4 regions of the Parabacteroides sp. AF17-28 genome follow, and region 1 is predicted to be linked to each of the others. Evidence: riboswitches for the same ligand, from Rfam matches in the RefSeq annotation. Region 1 holds a riboswitch; each other region holds the start of a gene.
The links. A riboswitch is a leader RNA that binds a small molecule or an ion and turns the genes downstream of it on or off. The one in region 1 is predicted to bind cobalamin.
Positions count from the first base shown of each region.

Region 2: it holds a riboswitch for cobalamin, as region 1 does, so the genes downstream of both, DWW90_RS04860 (ATP-binding protein) here and DWW90_RS14775 (ABC transporter substrate-binding protein) in region 1, are expected to answer to the same signal.
Region 3: it holds a riboswitch for cobalamin, as region 1 does, so the genes downstream of both, DWW90_RS09165 (TonB-dependent receptor) here and DWW90_RS14775 (ABC transporter substrate-binding protein) in region 1, are expected to answer to the same signal.
Region 4: it holds a riboswitch for cobalamin, as region 1 does, so the genes downstream of both, DWW90_RS19285 (cysteine-rich CWC family protein) here and DWW90_RS14775 (ABC transporter substrate-binding protein) in region 1, are expected to answer to the same signal.

Region 1 is NZ_QUGV01000021.1:47,358-52,322, reverse strand. Features, by position in the region: gene DWW90_RS14780 (DUF6377 domain-containing protein) at 1-1,528, shown strand, start outside; gene DWW90_RS20660 (hypothetical protein) at 1,686-1,835, shown strand; cobalamin riboswitch at 1,964-2,163, shown strand; gene DWW90_RS14775 (ABC transporter substrate-binding protein) at 2,221-3,384, shown strand; gene DWW90_RS14770 (iron ABC transporter permease) at 3,394-4,431, shown strand; gene DWW90_RS14765 (ABC transporter ATP-binding protein) at 4,431-4,965, shown strand, end outside.
Region 2 is NZ_QUGV01000005.1:39,480-44,444, reverse strand. Features, by position in the region: gene priA (primosomal protein N') at 1-411, opposite strand, end outside; gene DWW90_RS04865 (porin family protein) at 408-995, opposite strand; gene DWW90_RS04860 (ATP-binding protein) at 1,085-2,644, opposite strand; cobalamin riboswitch at 2,907-3,104, opposite strand; gene DWW90_RS04855 (SusF/SusE family outer membrane protein) at 3,238-4,677, opposite strand; gene DWW90_RS04850 (RagB/SusD family nutrient uptake outer membrane protein) at 4,717-4,965, opposite strand, start outside.
Region 3 is NZ_QUGV01000010.1:60,978-65,942, forward strand. Features, by position in the region: gene DWW90_RS09165 (TonB-dependent receptor) at 1-1,832, opposite strand, end outside; cobalamin riboswitch at 1,958-2,162, opposite strand; gene DWW90_RS09170 (hypothetical protein) at 2,317-2,670, shown strand; gene DWW90_RS09180 (TonB-dependent receptor) at 3,013-4,965, shown strand, end outside.
Region 4 is NZ_QUGV01000039.1:19,303-24,267, forward strand. Features, by position in the region: gene DWW90_RS19270 (ion transporter) at 1-700, opposite strand, end outside; gene DWW90_RS19275 (alpha/beta hydrolase) at 751-1,698, opposite strand; cobalamin riboswitch at 3,266-3,471, shown strand; gene DWW90_RS19285 (cysteine-rich CWC family protein) at 3,530-3,748, shown strand; gene accC (acetyl-CoA carboxylase biotin carboxylase subunit) at 3,750-4,965, shown strand, end outside.

The sequences.
Region 1 (4,965 bases):
GATATATAAGAACGCAAGGGAAGCCCGTATCCGTGTCCTAAAGGAAAAAACAGTAAATGCTGCGCCTGTCTCTCTTGCCGCTTATCAGTTGAATGATAGTATTTTCCGGGAGTATAAATCCTATATGTGTGATTCTGCAGTTCATTATCTGAATAAAAACGTCGAGATTGCCCGTAAGCTTCATGACCGTGAACGGGAATATAAAAGTATATTTCTTTTATCTTCATTGCTTGCTACTGCCGGCATGTACCAGGAAGCTGTCGATATGTTGGGAGATATCCGGCGGGAGCAGTTACCCTCCTCCCTTATTCAGGATTATTACGTTTGTAAGGAACATGTTTACAGGGAAATATCGGGGAACTCCCGTGAACCGAAAAGTAAACGCCGTTATGGGGATTTGTCTCTGGCTTACCGCGATTCCTTATTAAGGATACTGCCGGAAGGTGTAGACAAGCGGATTGAGTTGCAGGAACTTGTCTTACGAGCAGACGGACGTATGGAAGATGCTTGCCGGATAAACGATGCCAGGCTGGCAAGAGTGCCTTTCGGCTCTCCGGAGTATGCACTGACCTCTTATCAACGTGCCATGATCTACCGTCAGGAGGGGAATCGGGAGAAAGAGAAACTCTATTTGGCTCTGTCATCTCTGTCAGACGTGCAATCTGCCATCACGGATCATGCTTCTCTGTGGATGCTGGCCGATTTATTGCTCAAGGATGGCGATATAGAACGTGCTTATCACTATATCCGTTTTTCCTGGGATGAGACAAACCGGTTTCGGGCCCGTTCGAGAAGTTGGCAGAGCGCTGATATCCTTTCGCTGATCGACAAGAACTATCAGGCAACGATCGAGAAAAAGAACGGGATGCTGGTGACCTACCTGGCTCTGATCAGCTTGCTGACCTTGTTACTGATTTCAGCCGTTATTTATATCTATCGGCAGATGAAACGCCTGGCGGAAGCCCGGAATCATTTGCAGGAAACAAATGGGCAGTTAAAGGTTTTGAATGGGGAACTGCATCAGATGAACGCACGTTTGCAGTTGGCCAACCGGCAACTTTCCGAATCCAACCAGATTAAAGAGGAATATATCGGACGTTTCATAAAGCTATGTTCTACTTATATCGATAAGCTGGATGGTTACCGCCGTATGGTCAATAAGAAAGTCTGTGCCGGACAGATAGAGGAGCTGGCCAAAATAACCCGTTCTTCTAATGCGCTGAACGCGGAACTGGATGAATTGTATAAGAATTTTGATACGGCATTCCTTCATTTGTTCCCTAACTTTGTGGCGCAGTTTAATGCGCTTTTGCAGGAAGACGAACAGATCGTATTGAAGAGAGATGAGTTGTTGAACACGGAACTCCGTATTTTTGCTTTGATTCGCTTAGGCATTAATGATAGTTCTCAGATTGCAGAATTTCTTCGTTATTCGGTTAACACGATCTACAACTATAGGGCGAAGGTAAAAAACAAAGCCTGTGTTTCCCGGGATGATTTTGAGAATTTGGTGCGTGAAATACATTAATCCTTTCACTGCTAATCCACTTTTTTAGTAATATTGTTTTGAGTTATTATGCTGTAATATAGTGTATTAATATTTTTGTTTGTCCACTTATTTGTTCACTGATCCTGTTTTGTCTTTTCTTTCTGCTTAATTTTGAATCACACAAAAAGTAATACGCATGGAGAAGAACATAAGGGAGTTTCTATCCCGCAAAAGTACGGAGATAATCGCTATAATTGCTTGTATCGGTTTAGTTGTTACTCTGATTCTTGCTGCCGGAACGATTCGAATTGAGCAGGAGAAGGCGTGTATTGTGTCGCATAAATAAAGAAAGTGTTTTTGGTATTCTCTTATATATAAATACCCGGTTTAATGTTTTTAGGGTACGCTGTTTGTGATAATCCCCGAACTTTCTAAAATGAAAGTGGCGGGGATTCTTTTTTTCTTATTACTTTTGCCGTTGAAACAGGTTTCATTATCCTTTTCAGGATAAGGATTAAAAGGGAACCGGGTGGGAATCCCGGACAGACCACGCTGCTGTGAAACTTCAGGAACATCCTGGCAATACTTTATGCCACTGACGTCTTGATTAAAGAGTCGGGAAGGTGCCAGGATGGAAGTAAGTCAGAAGACCTGCCGTTTCAATTAACTAAGAGTACTTGTTCCCGTGGGGTAGGATAAGACTTGTCGGCAAGAAATAAAATAAATTGAATATGAAAAAGTGTCTGGTAGGATGTTGCCTGCTTCTGTCGTTATTGGTTGTATCATCGTGCACAACCAATAACAACCGGCAGACTGAAAAGGAAGAAGTAGCCGAACAAAATGCGTATTCTGCTACCGTCCGTATTGTGCCGGAATATGCCCGTGGTTTTAGTGTATCTTACAATGACGGATATGTTTTGTTGGATATTCAGGACCCGCAAAATGAGGAAAGTACGACTTTTCATTATGCACTTGTCAAGAGAGGGACTAAGCCGGCGGGTATCCCTGAATCATATACGGTGATCGAGACGCCTATCCGGAGTGTTATTTGTATGACATCCCTTCAACTATCCAACTTTATTAAAATGGATGCCTTAGATAAAGTTGTGGGAATTACCAGCACGCGGCATCTGTTTAACAAAAAAATGAATGAACGGTTGGAGAGCGGGAAGACTGCTAAGATCGGTATAGAAGGAAATTTCGACAATGAAGTGATCATGAGCATGAATCCGGACTTGATTCTCGTTTCACCTTTTAAGCGGGGTGGATATGAAACCTTGAAAGACGTCGGTATTCCACTGATTCCCCACTTGGGATATAAGGAGATGACGCCGTTAGGACAGGCGGAATGGGTGAAGTTCGTAGGTCTGTTGTTGGGTGAAGAACAGAAGGCGAATGAAACCTTCTTGACCATAGCAACGCGGTATAATGAATTGAAAGCTTTGACGGCGGAAGGAAAGGTAAAGAGACGTCCGGTCGTTCTGAGCGGTGAGATGAGAGGCGGAAACTGGTATGCCGTGGGAGGCGAGAGTTTCCTGGCACAACTCTTTAAGGATGCCGGAGCCGATTATTTCCTGAAGGACGACAAACGTTCGGGAGGTGTGATACTCGACTTCGAGACTGTCTATAACCAGGGGGACGAGGCCGACTACTGGCGCATCGTGAACAGCTATCCAGGTACATTCAGCTATAAAGCTCTGCAAGACCAGGACCCGCGTTATGCAGATTTCCGGGCTTTCAAGGAAAAAGGCATCATCTATTGCAATATGAAAGATACTCCTTTTTACGAAAGCATGCCGACCGAGCCGGAAGTTGTATTGGCCGACCTGCTGCATATCTTCCATCCGGACCTGTTGCCCGGCCATACGCCTGTTTATTACGCACTACTAAAATAAGCTACGTTGATGAGACACTCTACTACTTTTCTGATGTTGCTGATCGTGGCGTCTATCCTTGTTTTGATGTTCCTCAATCTGGTGTTGGGATCGGTATCTATTCCGTTGAAGTCCGTTTGGAATATCGTATGCGGAATAGGAGAGGAACCGGTGACCTGGCAGAATATTGTCTGGAAATCTCGCCTTCCGCAAGCCTTGACGGCATTGGTGGCAGGAGCTGGTCTGGCGATAAGCGGTTTGCAGATGCAGACGGTTTTCCGGAATCCGCTGGCTGGGCCGTCCGTGTTGGGCATCAGTTCCGGTGCCAGTATGGGGGTTGCCTTTGTGGTGCTGTTGAGCGGAAGCCTGGGCGGTGTGGCGCTTAGCAAATTGGGGTTTATGGGAGAGATTGCCCTTTCTATTGCGGCGGTGATCGGTTCGTTGTCGGTGATGGCGTTGATTGTCTATGTTTCGCAAAAGGTAAAAGGGAATGTGACGTTATTGATTATCGGTGTGATGATCGGATATGTGGCGAATGCGGTGATCGGCGTGCTGAAGTTTTTCAGTGTGGAGGAGGATATCCGTGCTTATGTGATCTGGGGGTTGGGTAGCTTCTCCCGTGTATCGGGTAACCAGATGATGCTGTTTGTCGCAATCATGGCGATTCTGATTCCGTTATCTTTCCTTTTGATAAAGACACTGAACTTGATGTTGTTAGGAGACGGATATGCCCGTAACTTAGGGTTGAATATTAAGCGGGCGCGTCTGCTGGTGATCACTTCGGCCGGTGTGCTGACAGCTATCGTAACGGCTTATTGTGGTCCTATCATCTTTTTAGGGTTAGCGGTGCCGCATCTTTGCCGGGCGATATTTCAGACATCCGATCACCGGATACTGATGCCTGCCGTATTGTTTGCCGGGGCTGCATTGGCACTGGTTTGCAACCTGATTGCTCGTATGCCGGGGTTCGAGGGAGCTTTGCCGGTCAATTCGGTGACGGCTCTGGTCGGTGCTCCGGTGATTGCTTCCGTACTATTCAGCAAACGTAAGAACGAACTGAACGAATGATGAAACAAGATACAATTCATATAGATAACCTCTCTATCGGCTATCAGTCGAGGAACGATACTAAACTGGTCGCAAGCCATATACAGGCCCGCATCTACAGTGGTGAATTGACGTGCCTGTTAGGAGCGAACGGGGTGGGAAAGTCGACGTTGTTGCGTACCTTATCCGCTTTCCAACCAAAGATAGAAGGGGTGATTTCTGTCTTGGGACGTGATGTCGACAGCTATTCGGATAGGGAACTGAGTACGACTATCGGCGTCGTGCTGACCGAGAAATGCGATATCCGGAATATGTCCGTGCATGAACTGGTCGGGATGGGACGCAGCCCTTATACCGGTTTCTGGGGGCGGTTAAGCAAGGAAGACAAACGGATTGTGGAAGAGTCGATCGCCTTGGTGAAAATTGAAAACCTCACCTCTCGGATGGTACATACCTTGTCTGATGGAGAGCGGCAGAAAGTGATGATCGCGAAAGCACTTGCCCAGGAAACGCCTGTAATCTTTCTGGATGAACCGACCGCCTTCCTCGACTTTC
Region 2 (4,965 bases), on a different contig from region 1:
AAAGGCATCCAGCACCACCTGTTCGTTCGGGCGCAACGGCCCGTCCGCTTCAAAGGCTTCATTATAAGTGACAGCCGTCTCGCTTTCCAGTTTCAACCCGGAAGGCAAGGCGGCCTTATAAACATCTCCTAACTTACAAAGATAATAAGACGCAATCCATTTCCAGAAACGAAGTTGCGGCCGACGAAGCACGGGAGTGGCATCTAAAAGGGCATAAATCTCCTTTGTCTCGTATTGGCTGTCCGGCTTACGCTCATGCACCTCCATCACGATAGCCGTATAGTAGCGCTTCTTTCCGAAATGGACAATCACCCGGCAACCCGGTATAACCGCCTGTTCCAAATCGGCCGGAATACTATAAGTATAGCTATTCTCTAACGGCAGGGGTAATATGACATCTGCGTATTTCAAAACAAGATCGCCGCCGTAATCGACCATCCGCGGTTCTTACCGTTCAAATCAAGTTTGGATGCGCTATAATCTTCTGTCAATCCCAGGGCATAATTGAAACCGACCTGCAAATGCTTGATCAGCTCCACACCGCCACCCAGATTCAAACCGGCATTAAAGTTCTTCGCCTTTAACTGGTTTCCAACCGAACCTGGGATATCCCAAAACTTATCACCGCCCACACGGAAGCCCACATACGGTCCGGCAGCCAGATATCCCTTTATAATCGGGAGACCAAACTTCCATTTCAAGTTGACCGGTACATCTATATAATCGTTTTTAAGGTCTTTTTCTCCCTTCGCCCCGATTCCCTTCTGCGAATAAAGGATAGCCGCATCAAAACCGACACCCATCACCGGAGCCATCACTTCCATCATCGGACCGATATTAAAGCCTGTCACATTGTCTTTCCCGACTATTTTTTCATTGAAATGCACGGACGAGATGTTCAAACCGCCCTTTATACCGAACTTAATCTGGGATTTCGCAGGCACAGCAACCAATGCCATCACAGCCAGCAACATAAACCCTACAATCTTTTTCATACTCTTTCTTTATTTAATTAATACCGATTACAAATAAACACACTTTTCCAGTAATAAACAAATCTCGCTTGCAAACAGTTTATTCAGTATTATTCAACCAACCACTTTTCGATATTGCGTGTCTGCGCGCTGAAATTGATGCCGATACGGAACAACGTACGCGGGTCGGAAGCGAACGGAAGAGCGTAACCTTTGTCATCGATTTGTTGCAATGCTTCTTCGGCCGTACCGTCGAGTTTGAACTCCATGACGTAGATGAAACGATCGGTTTGCAGGATCAGATCTATACGGCCTTCCGACGTATGGTATTCTGCTTTTACATAGAAGCCCAGCAGCTTAAAGACAATAAAGAGTACATTCTGATAATGCAGTTCCAGGTTGCGAACCAACTCGTAAGGTGTGTCGGCAAAGAAACTTTGCAGGCGGCGTAAAAAGGCATCGTAATTGCCGTCGTAGACTTCCCGAGCAAACTTTTTGATCTCGAAAGTTGTATCGACCGGACTTACCGGGGTGTAATAAGGCAGGAGATATTTAATGAACCCTTCCTCCACCTCCTTATTCGGGAAACCTAAACGGTAGAGACCGAATATCTTGTCGTATCCTTTGATCGTCAGGTAACCGCTTTGATAGATAACCGGTATGGGGTTCTTTGAGATGGCATCGATGCTGTTCAAGACATCGGCATCCGTCTCGGTATGCGCCATCCGATAGAGGTCGTAATTCGTGTTTTGCAATAACTTCACCAGATAGGTGGGCGTCCCGGTTTCAAACCAATAATTATCAAATTTCCGGTATTTGAATGTATTAAGCAGGCTGAACGGATTGTAGATACCAGGAGAGTTCTCGACGAAGTGATAACCGTCAAAACTGGTTTTCAACTCCGTGCAAGTCTCTTCGTATGTCATATCGAGCGCAGAAGCCAATACATGAACGTCACCGTCAAAATCACGATGCAATTCATCTTCACTAATACCGCAAATGGAAACATAAGGTCTTCTCATCGAAAGATCATCCAGATTATTCAGATCGCTGAACACGCTCACTTTGCCGAATTTGGTCACACCGGTGAGGAAAGCGAACTGGATATACCGGTCCATGCTCTTCATCACCCCATAGAACGCTTTCAGGGTGTTGCGGTATTCGTTTTGCAATTCGTCGTTATCGATGGCCTGTAGCATCGGTTTGTCGTATTCGTCTATCAGGATGACCACCCGCATACCGGTCTTCTCCGAAGCGCGCTCGATCACGTACGAGAAGCGCTCTTCCGGGCTACGGTCCTTTTTCTCGTCGCCATACAACAACTCCCACCTTTCCAGATGCTGATTGAGTATAGCGGTCAAATCCTCAGGAGAAACATATTTCTTGGCGTTCAAATCCAGATGCAACACCGGATAGGTCAACCAGTCTTTTTCAAGTTTTTCGACAGCCAGCCCTTCAAATAGCTCTTTCTTTCCCTTGAAGTAGGCTTCAAACGTGGAGATAAGCAGGCTTTTACCGAAACGACGCGGACGACTCAGAAAGTAGTAGCTACCTGTCTTCACCAATTGATACACCAGGTCGGTTTTATCAACATACAGGTAGCCTTCTTTTCTGATCTTCTCGAAATTCTGTATCCCGATGGGATACTTCCTGATAAATGTCGTTTCCATATATCCGCTGTTTTAAAAGTATGAATACAAATTTACGGAAAAACCTTCGACTTTCATGCGAGTCAAATCAAAATCATTAAAATAACTGCAAAAGGAAAGCATGAACCAATAGCGGAGCTCATCCCGCAGACTGATCCATGCTTCTTTTCCTAATTATTATGGCAAAATAATTAAAAACAAGTACAATAGAGGCTACGGGGAACGGGTAAAGAATATGCAAGCGGAAATGCTCTGATGTTCTCTTCCGGCCTTTCCTCGAAGCCGTCGAAAAAAAATGCGTTGCAGGTCTTCTGACTTGCTTCCGGTATGAGCGCCTTCCCAACTTTCGTCAGTGGCAAAAAGAATTGCCCAATCCGTTTATGAAGCTTACAGCAGCGGGACTGTCCGGGATTTGCACCCGATTCCCTTTTAATCCTTTTCCGCAGAGTGCGAAGCAGGAACAATGCATGCGACAAATATAGGGATATTTTCCATAAATATCTCATCTTCGCCTAAAAAAAGCTGAACGCGTCTTTTTCTAACGAAAAAAGAGTCTGACATACGGTTGTTGGCCGCACATCAGACTCTCTTTAACGATCAGGGGTGAAAACCTTTTACTGGATCACGCCTGTTCCATCGGTGAAGTCGAGTATCGCTTTCTGTCCGGCTTTGACAGGCACAGCAGGCTGGTCGCCTCCATTGCCACGATATTCGATCTTTCCTTCGTAAATATTAAATTCGGCACGCCACCAATCAGGCAAACCCGGATGTTTGATACACATGCGCAAGTCACCATCAGCCGCAAATGCAGGAGATGTGATTTTCTTGGCGGCATTATCAACCGTAAATTTGCTTGCCTCATCGTAATCCCACGTACCACCGTTGACATCGCCAAACAGATAGATATTCACGTCTGTCACGGAAACGGTATTGTCTTCCAGATTGACATAGATCAGATAATAGCCCGGAGTCGTCACGTTGATATTGTTTCCGCCTTTGGTATATTCCCCAATAGCATCGGCGTTCTCTTCGGCAATACCGAAGTCACCGCCCCAACCTAACTTAACTGTAAACTTGAAGCCGCCGGGATTTAGATAGGCGATCTTCCAGAATGAACTCGGCGTTCCGTTGACCGGAATGCATTCTTCCGCATCTGTTTCGGGCGTCCATCCCTGGAAAGCATCCCCGACAATAAACAGATTTTCGGGATAAGCCGGCGGAACGACCGGCTCACCGGTCAGGACATAACGGGCGCTGAACTGCCCGGCACGGATATCATATTTCATATACACGCTGAATTGTCCTCCGATATTCGTAACCAGGTTGGCACCTCCCGTTTCCATGCTACTAAAACCTTCGGTCAGGACATTATCCGTTCCTTCCTTCGTTCCTGTAACATCGGTGAAGATTTTCACTTTGCTGGCCGCATCGTATGGGATTTCATACCCCCAGTTACCACTATAACGGAATTTGAACTCACCGGCATTCAGTGTCGTCGACATCTCCCATTCCACTGTCGTACTGGTCGCATCGAACTTCGGAGCGTTGAAAGGAGTCTCCTTATCCCATGCGCCTTCTGTGGCGGCACCGATAATCCCCCAGCTCACCGGCAGGATCGACACCTGGTTCAGACTGGTATTAACGATTATATTATACAACCCGTCGGAGGCGACTGTAAAAGCCGGACCTCCGGCAGACAGATTGCAGATGGAGATTACATCGGGAACTTCCTCGACGACTTCCCCTTTACCATAATGCACCGGCTCTTCTCCGACCGCTTTACATACGGAGATATTAAACTCACCACCGGCTTTCAACCAGGTATAAATACCGATTATCTCCGGCTTCGTTTCAGACAGACCGTCACCAAGATCCAGCTTGACAGGCTTCAAGGCTGACGTAGAAGCCTCACCGCTGAATATGGTGGCACTACCGACCACATACGTACCGGGTTGCGCCTCTTCGATAATGGTCCAGTTATCGTTATCCTTACAACTTGTCACCGCCAGCAACAGGAGGATAAACATGGATATATAGTTGCATATCTTTTTCATATCATTGTCCTTTTATATGAATCTGTTTATAATAGTTTATCAATATCCTTTATTCTGTGAAAGGTTTTTATTCAGCAAGACTACATCATGCGGAATAGGGAATACGGTGCAATAGGGTTGTGTCGCCGGACGGCCGTCCACCGCATCGCAGAACTTGCCGAACCTGACAAGATCCTGGCGGCGTACACCTTCCCAGGAAAGCTCGCGGGCACGTTCGTCCAACAGGTCGTTGAGAGTCGCTTTGGAAAGTGCATCGGCACCTACACGTCCGCGTACTTCATTGATTTC
Region 3 (4,965 bases), on a different contig from region 1:
GTTTGTATGTAGTTGTCTACATAGCGTAGGAAACCGTTTGCTTCGTAATAGACGGTATGTCTGCCGGCCGGACGCCAGGTACCGAAGACGGAGAGGTTGACGTTGTTGCTCTTCTCCGGTTCGAGCGCTACGTTGGCATAGACGGTGGTTCCGTTGCCTAACAGTTCGCGGGCGATGGGCAGGCGCACGCTATGCTCGTATGAAACCTTTACGGCCAACGGTTCGAAGAACATATAACGCAGTCCGGTTCCGTATCCGAAATAGTTCTTGGTGGTGGAACCTTGCACCTTGTTCGAGCCTGTCACGGTGGACTGGTCGGTCTGCCGGATATTGGGATGGTTCACGTAGTCTTTGGCGAAGAATACGTTCTGCATCCTCCCGTCGAAAAACGACTGGCTGTAGGTCAGGCCGATGATGTGTTTGGTCACAGCGTCGTTCGACGGGACGAAACTCTGGTCCAGGTCGTCATAGCGGTCATTCCCGGTGCGGCTCAGATGGTAGTTCAGGTTGAAACTGTGATGTCCGTCCAGACGGTAATCCAAATTGGCACGCGCGATGGTCAGCGGACGTTTGTAATGACGCATGGAGGGTTCGCCGCCACGGATCTCGTTGCGTTGGCTCACAATGTAGCCTCCGTCCCAATAATATTTGCGATAGGCCGTATCGACGGTGATGGAATGGTCCCATGTGTGCGACAAGGTTGCCTTCAGTGTCATACCTTCCGTGAGAAAGTTATATTTGCCGTAGCGCGCCGACACGTTCCAGGCATCCGAATTACGCTCTGCCATACCGTAGACTTTGGTCTGTACGGACCCGGTCTGCAACTCTTTATCAGTTTTGGAGTAGGAGGCGGAAACAAAGAACTCGTCTGCCCACGACTTATTGACAATTCCAGCTTCTATCTGCGTCAATAACGAGAAATAGCCGTCATGGAAACGTTTAGGGTTGCCGGTGATGAACCGGTCGCCTGTTTCATCACGCATCTCCACGTCCTTCATCCGGTAGTCGTTCTTCGAATAGTTAACGCCGACGGTAGGGCGCACGATCAATCCCGTATGCCGCTCTACAAACTGCGCGTTCAGATCGGCGCGGTGCGTATGGAAAGAACCGATGCTGTAAGAAGCATCCAAAAAGTTCGTCTTTTCCGCCTTGGTGATGATATTGACAGCGCCGCCCAATGCATCCGTTCCCAACGAGGCCGGCACCACCCCTTTATAAATTTCCACCCGGTCGACCAGGTTGACAGGCAGGTTGGCAAGCGTCACGTCATTCCCTTTGCTGTCCAACGGGACGCCGTCGATGAAGTAGCGGACGGAATTGCCGGACAATCCGTTGATGGAAAGGTCGAAGTCCGAACCTACACCACCCTCTTCGCGCACTTTGATACCTGCAGCCCGGTTCACCAGGTTGTTGAGGTTGTTCAGCGAGTTGACGATCGGTTTAATGTCGAGTGCGTTCACTGCGAAAGCGCCTTCTTTCAGTTGTTGTGTCTTTGTCTTCCCGTACACTTCGACGGTGTTGAGGTTGACAGCGCTTTCTTTTAATGTGAAGTTGAGCGTCCGGTTGGCCTGTACATTAAGAGTTGTCCGGATTGTTTCGTAGCCGACAGACGAGATAACGAGTGTCTGCTTGCCGCGTGTGACTTTCAGCGAGTAACGGCCTTTATCGTCGGAATAAGTACCGTTTGTCGTATTTTCGACTGCGATTGTGACCAGTGGCAGTGATGTCCCTTGTGTGTCTGTCACTTTTCCCGACAAAGTGATTTCGTTTTGTGCCGAAACGAATGGCGGGAGACAGAGAAACAGGAATAAAATGTGTACAAAGACTTTCATGTAGCCCCTTGTTATAGTGATTCATGACTTGCCCAGGGGAGAATGCACACAAAGAGAACGATTTCTTTACGCAGGATAAAGACTGATCAGGCTCGATGTTTTGCTGCTTTATTCCCCGAAAGCATTAAAACTATATCTGTATTGGCAGGTCTTCTGACTTGTTCCGTCTTTGAATGCCTTCCCAGCGATTTCTCGCCAGTGGCTATAGCGTATTCAAAGATTTGGAAGGAACTTACAGCAGCGGGTCTGTTCAGGATTTGCACCTGATTCCCTTTTCATCACGCTCCCGTAGCGGTTGGGAGCTGTGAAACCAAAACTGCGGCAAAGGTACGAAAAAAGTCTGTTCTTACAAGAAGGCGGGATTAAAACGGATGTATGTTGTAAGAATGAAGTGTAATATACCTACAAATAGGGATTGTATATCATCGCTTAATATACGAACTTTGCAACCTGAATAGTTGTTATATCGTATAGTTGGCGATACATGGATAAATTAAGGACATATTTGAGGATTGCGCTTCCGGTACTTTTCATTTCGTACTTGGGGTGTCTGATCGCTTTTACCCACGTCCATATTGTGAACGGGGTAACGATTGTCCATTCCCATCCCTATCAGAAAAATGACGACGGAACTCCCAAGGAAGAACATAATTATGCCGAGTTCCAGTTATTGCACCAGCTTTCGACTATTCAGATCAGCGGGGCAGCCTTTACCCACGTGCTGATTGCGGCACTTCTGACCGCCTATTGTATTCTTACCAACCGTCCGGTCTATCCGGCTCACCTCCGCCCTGTCTTAGGGAGTGTTTCGTTGAGGGCGCCGCCTTTTGTCTTTTAAATTATAATTTGTCTGTTACTTTTGGCTTGATCCAAAAGTAACCAAAAGATCAAGGCTTAACCGTTCCCGCACTCGATGCGGAATCGCAAAGAAACAGACAGTATCACAATCCTCAACAGAGCCATTAGGCTCTACTTCCGGCCTAAGCTGGTGAGCGTAAAGCGCAGAGACCGCAGTGAGCGTCCAGAGCGTCTGCTGTCTGAGCGAAGCGAGTTTCAGACGCGACAGCGAACGGAGGGAACGGAGTAGCGAAGCAGGTTCGGCCTTGATCTTTTGGTTACTTTTGGATCAAGCCAAAAGTAACAATAACTATTACTACAAATCATTTTAAAAGACAACTCAATGAATAAGATTATTATACTTTTCTTATGCCTTTGCTGTGCCGTTTCGGCAGTGATGGCAAACAACAGCTATGCGATTGATAAAGAAGTGATGAACCCGACAGATGCCAATATATTCGGCCATGTCGTAGATAAGTCGACCGGCGAGCACATGCCGGGAATCACGATTGTATTGAAAGGAACGACCATCGGTACGGCAACCGATGACTCCGGACATTACATGCTGAAGAACCTGCCGGAAGGCGAATTTACGGTCGAGGTGTCCTTTATCGGCTTCAAGACGGTAACGAAGAAAGTGAAGACACAAAAAGGCAAAACACAGGAATTGAACTTCGAACTCGAAGAAGACTTGATCTCGCTGGAAGGCGTGGTCGTTTCGGCAAACAGGAACGAGACGAAACGCCGTCTGGCTCCCACCTTGGTGAAGGTGCTCAGTCCGACTATGTTCGAAAAGACAAACTCCACGACCCTGGCGCAAGGATTGGTCTTCCAACCGGGCGTACGTGTTGAAAACGATTGCCAGAACTGCGGTTACTCGCAGGTTCGTATCAACGGTATGGAAGGGAAGTACACGCAGATCCTGATCGACTCCCGTCCGATCTTTTCCGCTTTGGCCGGCGTGTACGGGCTGGAACAGATTCCGGCGAATATGATCGAGCGCGTCGAAGTGATACGTGGAGGCGGTTCCGCCCTGTTCGGCTCGTCTGCCATTGCCGGTACGATCAATATTATCACGAAGGAACCGATCCGCAACTCCGGAACTTTCGGACATACGATCTCCAATATGGACGGTTCCGGGGCTTATGACAATAACACGACGCTCAACCTGTCGTGGGTCTCTTCCGACAACAAGATGGGTGCTTACATATACGGGCAAAACCGCTATCGTTCGGCTTGGGATTCGAATGGGGACGGCTTCTCCGAACTGCCTAAGTTGAAGAACCAGACAATCGGGTTCAACGGTTTCTATAAAACCAGCGCCTATTCCAAGCTCAATCTGGAATATCATCACATGGAAGAATTCCGCCGGGGCGGCAGCGGTATGGATTTGCCGCCGCACATCGCTGAAGATGCCGGCCTGAACGGGACAGGTGAAGCCGGCCTTGTCGAACAACTGCAACATTCCATCAATACGGGAAGCTTGAAGTATAACATCTTCACTCCGAACCAGAAACACAACATCAGCCTGTACGCTTCCGGGCAACACATCCACCGCGACAGCTATTACAGTGCCTATGGCCGGACAACGGATTTCACCGGAGTGTTGGGAGCTCAATATATCTATAGCTTCGATAAATGCCTGTTCATGCCGGCCGATCTGACCGGGGGTATCGAGTTCAGCCATGACGATCTGGACGACCGTGCGACCGATATGCAGAAATACCGTGATGCCGCTCTGGCTGAAGACCCGACGGCAACGGGACAGCACCTACAGGAACTGATCGATAAATACACGCCGGCGCCCTTGCACCAGATCATCAATATCTGGAGTGCGTATGCACAGAACGAATGGAAGAACGAAAAGTGGAGTTTCCTGATCGGAGGACGTATCGATAAGAACAGCATCATGGATAAAGCCATCTTCAGCCCGCGCGCCAATGTGCGTTATAATCCGACACACGACATAAACCTGCGGTTGAGCTATGCCGAAGGATTCCGCGCCCCGCAGGCTTTCGATGAAGACCTGCATATCAGCAACGTCGGGGGCGACCGCGTTTCCATTGTCCGCTCCCCGGACCTGAAGGAAGAGCGTTCGCGGAGTGTGAACGGCTCGGTGGATTGGTATCACTTCTTCGGGGACTTCCAGTTGAACCTTTTATTTGAGGGCTTTTACACCAAACTGAATGATCCTTTTGTCCTTTCCGCCCCGGTGGAGGCAGACAACGGATCACTGGTGCAGACCCGTACTAACGGTTCGGGCGCCAAAGTCTATGGAGGGACTCTGGAAGGTAAG
Region 4 (4,965 bases), on a different contig from region 1:
CGATCAACATCACGATAGCCGAAAGAAAACGTCCGGCAGGCGTAACGGGTGTTATATCGCCATACCCGACAGTCGTCATCGTCACAATCGCCCAATAGATACTGTTCGGTATGTTATTAAACTGCGTTCCGGGTTGGTTCCCTTCTATCATATACATGATCGTCCCGATCGAAGTGACCAGGATCAGCACGAAAAAGAAAAAGACGAAAATCTTGGGTGCACTGATCCGGAGCGATTTCAACAACAGGTTCCCTTCCTTCAGGAAATTAAACAGCTTGAACACACGGAAGACCCGAATCAACCGGAATGCCCGGATCACAATCAGATAGCGCGTACCGGCAAAGAAAAAACTAAGGTAGACCGGTAGTGTCGCCAGTAAATCGACAATCCCGAAGAAGCTGAAAATATACTTCTTAGGCCGTGGCGAACAATAGATCCGGACCAAGTATTCAAAGGTAAAGAAAGCGGTAAACACATATTCCAAAATACGCAATGCAAACGTGTAGTGATAAGAAAACGACTGTATGCTCTCCAGTATCACCACCACCACACTTGCAATAATAAACCCGATCAAACAAGTATCAAACAGTTTTCCCTTCGGTGTATCCGACTCGAATATAATCACATACAACTTCCTCTTCAAGTCCTCATCATGAAGAAAAGCATCCACACGCTCCCGCAGTTTCGTAAAAAGTCCCATAATCAGAATCTTTATCTTATAGTTGGTTCCACTAAGTTCCTTACCATCTCTTACCTTACTTCTATTTCTGGCATTTGCCTTTTCAAAAATTCAATTATTTTATCAATCACTTCCGGATTTTGCTTTATCAGCTCACTACTATGCCCATTTTCCACAAGATATAATTCCGCTTTGATTTGCTTCTCGGTCAAGAGTGTGTAAAAGTCATTTACCTGTTGCAAATCGACCAAACGGTCATTTTTAGCATGAATAATCAAAGTCGGCGGAAAATTAGGTTTTACATTGCTGGCCAATGTATATCTTTCTAACTTTTCTGGTTCCTTTGCAGGATCAAAACCAAAAATCTCATACAATGCTAACCGGTTTTTCCCAAGAAATCTCCATAACTCCATCCTACTATCATAATTTCCGTACGAAACCACAGAATCCTTGACAATGTCATACGGTCCGGGGCGGTTTAACACATCTAAATCCCCCATCTGAATATTTGCCGTGGAAAATCCGGTCGGCGTTGAAATAGCGACAATAGCATCCGGCATCAGATCTCCGCCAAAACCGGAAGAGAGAGCCAGATATCCCCCCGAAGATCCTCCTGCAACTGCAACCTTACCGGTATCAATATTATATTTTTGTTGCCCGTTTAGCTTAATCCACTTAATAACATCACTCACATCCTTAAGCATTTCATCAAGTTTTGTTTCCGGAGCTAATCTATAATCAGCCGCCACAACTGCATAACCATTGGCAAGAAGCTTTTCCTTAAGAGGAATATCCAATCCCTGGTCTCTGTTTCCAAACATAAACCCGCCACCGTGAAAATACACCAAAACAGGATGTTTTTCCTGCGAAACAGGCAAGAATATATTTGCCTTTATAGCATGTCCTTTAACCGTTTTATATACAAACTCCTGTTTTTCATATTGAACATTCCGGGAAAATGCATTTGTATAATAAATTAGTAATAATCCGGTTAGCAGAAATAAATGTCTTAATTTCATATCGTCAATAATTTAATTTGAAGTACGATCTTCTTTGCATACATTACAAATATAGCAAATATTTGAGAAACAGGCGTTACAAATCTTTAAGCTGCCCGGTGCAACAGACTTTATTTTTCCAAAAATCCATATTATCCAAAAAGCATTGTCATTTTTGTAGTAATTATGGCTGATTTTAAGCCTCTCGAAAATCGGGGAAATTGACAATAACCCCTTTTTGGGCCGTTTTTCTATTTCGTCCGAAAAGTTGATCGATTTTGGATTGACTCTTTTCACGGTTTTAGCCTTCCCGGCTGACAACAAACGGAATGAGGTGCCGAGACCATTCCGAAAAGCGTACAATTTGATTACCAAAAACCGGAAACACCGGCAAAGTGATAAACCTTAACTCCCGGAGAATCGAATATTTGAAAATAAAACGGACGGCGTTCCAAATATCCCAAGGAAATTCAGGGGCTTTTTTGCCATGAAAACGGTCCTCTTTTCAATTATGACCGTCCAAATCGCCATTACGACCGTCCCAATCTTCGCGAGGTGCCGAGTGCACTACACATTAGCACGGTCGTAATGGCAAAGAGGACGGTCATAATTGCTGGAAACGCTCAAAAAAGGCGAAAAAGTCCCTTTTTGAGGTCAAAAAAGCGGATTAACATTTGTTTGGTTTCGGATGTCTTTCGAGGCTATAAAACACGTTTTTTACAATAAGCCCCCCTGCCGCAGGCTCTCTTTTGCCATTGATTTCAATCAACGAGTTGATAAATTCCCGGCTTTGCCGGATTCCTCTATGGGTTTGAACCCCCTTTCAAAAATCTACAAGTAATCCTATTAAAGGACCTCAAGTCCACAGAGGAAGAGGCTTTGCCTCTAAGCTCTAAAACCGTTCGTTGAAACGAAACGGCAAAAGAGAGCCTGCGGCAGGGGGCTTATTGTATAAAACGTGTTTTTCAGGGTAAAAAGACATCCGAAACCGAACAATTGTGAATCCACTTTTCAGCTGTCAAAAAGGGGCTTTTTCCTATGATCCGGCACCTTATCGCCATAAAGAGGGACTTTATCGCTCTGACCCGGAACATTGTTGCTCTGAAGTCGGACTTCATATAGTACGAAGTCAACCCTCAGAGCGATGAAGCGTTACTTCACGGCAGTTTTCTGCGCACCTTACGGCAACAAGCCCCTAAAATTTTCTTGGGATATTTGGAACGCCGTCCGCCTTCGTCCGCAAATATTCGATTCTCCGGGAGTTAAGGTTTATCACTTTGTCGGCGTTTTCATCTTTCGATAATCAAATTGTACGCTTTTCGGAATGAGCTCGGCACCTCATTTTCTCTGTTGTCAGCCGAGCCGGTTAAAACCGCAAAAAGAGTCAATCCAAAATCGATCAAGATTTCGGACGAAATAGAAAAATGGCTGAAATAGGAGTTATTGTAATTTCTCAATTTACAGAAGGTCCAAAACTAAGAAAAACTGAACCTGTAAATGATGATTTGGCGTATTCTTGTGAATGGCCTGCTACCGGACTCTTCTCAAATACTTTCTTTCGGAATAGGTGGAATTAAGAAAAAAACTCTACATTTGTCACCGAATCGGTTTCGTTTTTCCCATTCGGGAAGACGGATTAAAAGGGAATCGGGTGTAAATCCCGAACAGTCCCGCTGCTGTGAAGCTCCGTTTCAACATCCTGAAACTACTATTGCCACTGGTTTGTTATAACAAGTCGGGAAGGCTTCGGGATGGGAGTCAGTCAGAAGACCTGCCATTCATTAAAGGTTCATATCCTCGTGGGTTAGGCTATGGATACGAAAAGATTATTGATTCTAAATGTTAGGAGATTATGGAGAAGATATGCCCCAGGTGCGGTGTCTCTTTTGAATGTCAGCCGGATAACATCACGGGTTGCCAGTGTGGAACCGTGAAACTCGACCGTTTCCAGCGTGACTATGTAAAGATGTACTACTATCCGGAATGTTTATGTAAATCTTGTTTGGAAGAGGTTAAACTTTACTTCTATGCTTCGGAAGTGAATCCCTGTTATAAACATATAAAACGATGATATGATAAAAAAAGTACTGATTGCAAACCGGGGCGAAATAGCTGTGAGAGTTATGCGCTCCTGTCGCGAAATGGGAATCCGGTCGGTGGCTGTTTTTTCGGAAGCAGACCGGACGGCTCGCCATGTCCTTTATGCCGACGAAGCCTGCCTGATCGGTCCGGCCGCTTCGAAAGACAGTTATCTGGATATCGGGAAAATCATCCGGGCTGCCCGGCAACACAACGTCGATGCAATACATCCCGGATACGGCTTTCTGTCTGAAAATGCAGAATTTGCCCGCCGGTGTAAAGAGGAAGGATTCATCTTTATCGGCCCGCTGGCCGAAACGATGGAAGCAATGGGCGATAAGATTGCCGCCCGCAAACGCATGATCGCCGCCGGTGTACCGGTTGTGCCCGGCACGCAGGAACCGCTGAAGGATGCAGCCGAAGCGCGCCGCCTCTGCAACGAGATCGGTTATCCGGTGATGCTGAAAGCCTCTATGGGAGGCGGCGGAAAGGGAATGCGCCTGATATATAAGGAGGAAGATGTGGAAGAGGCGTATAATGCCGCCCGCTCAGAGTCGCTCTCTTCTTTTGGCGACGATACGGTCTATCTGGAGAAGTTCGTGGAAGGGCCGCACCATATCGAATTTCAGATACTGGGCGATAATCATGGGAACGTGATTCATCTCTGCGAACGCGAATGCTCCGTGCAACGCCGTAACCAGAAGATCGTGGAGGAAAGCCCTTCGCCTTTTATCACGCCGGAACTGCGCCGCGAGATGGGCGAAAAGGCCGTAGCGGCCGCCAGGGCTGTCAACTACTCCAGTGCCGGGACAATCGAATTCCTGGTCGATAAACACCGTCATTTTTATTTTCTTGAAATGAATACCCGCCTGCAGGTGGGACATCCGATCACCGAAGAGGTGCTGGGACTCGACTTGGTGAAGGAGCAGATCCGTGTCGCCAACAACGAGCCTTTGCATATCCGGCAGGAAGATATCGTGCAGCGCGGCCACGCGATCGAATGCCGTATCTGTGCCGAAGATACGGCCAACAACTTCATGCCTTCGCCCGGCGTGATCCGCCAGCTGACCGAACCGAACGGGATCGGGGTGCGGATCGACAGTTATGTGTATGAAGGTTATGAAATTCCGGTCTATTATGATCCGATGATCGGAAAGCTGATTGTTTGGGCTACGACGCGGGAGTATGCGATCGAACGGATGCGTCGTG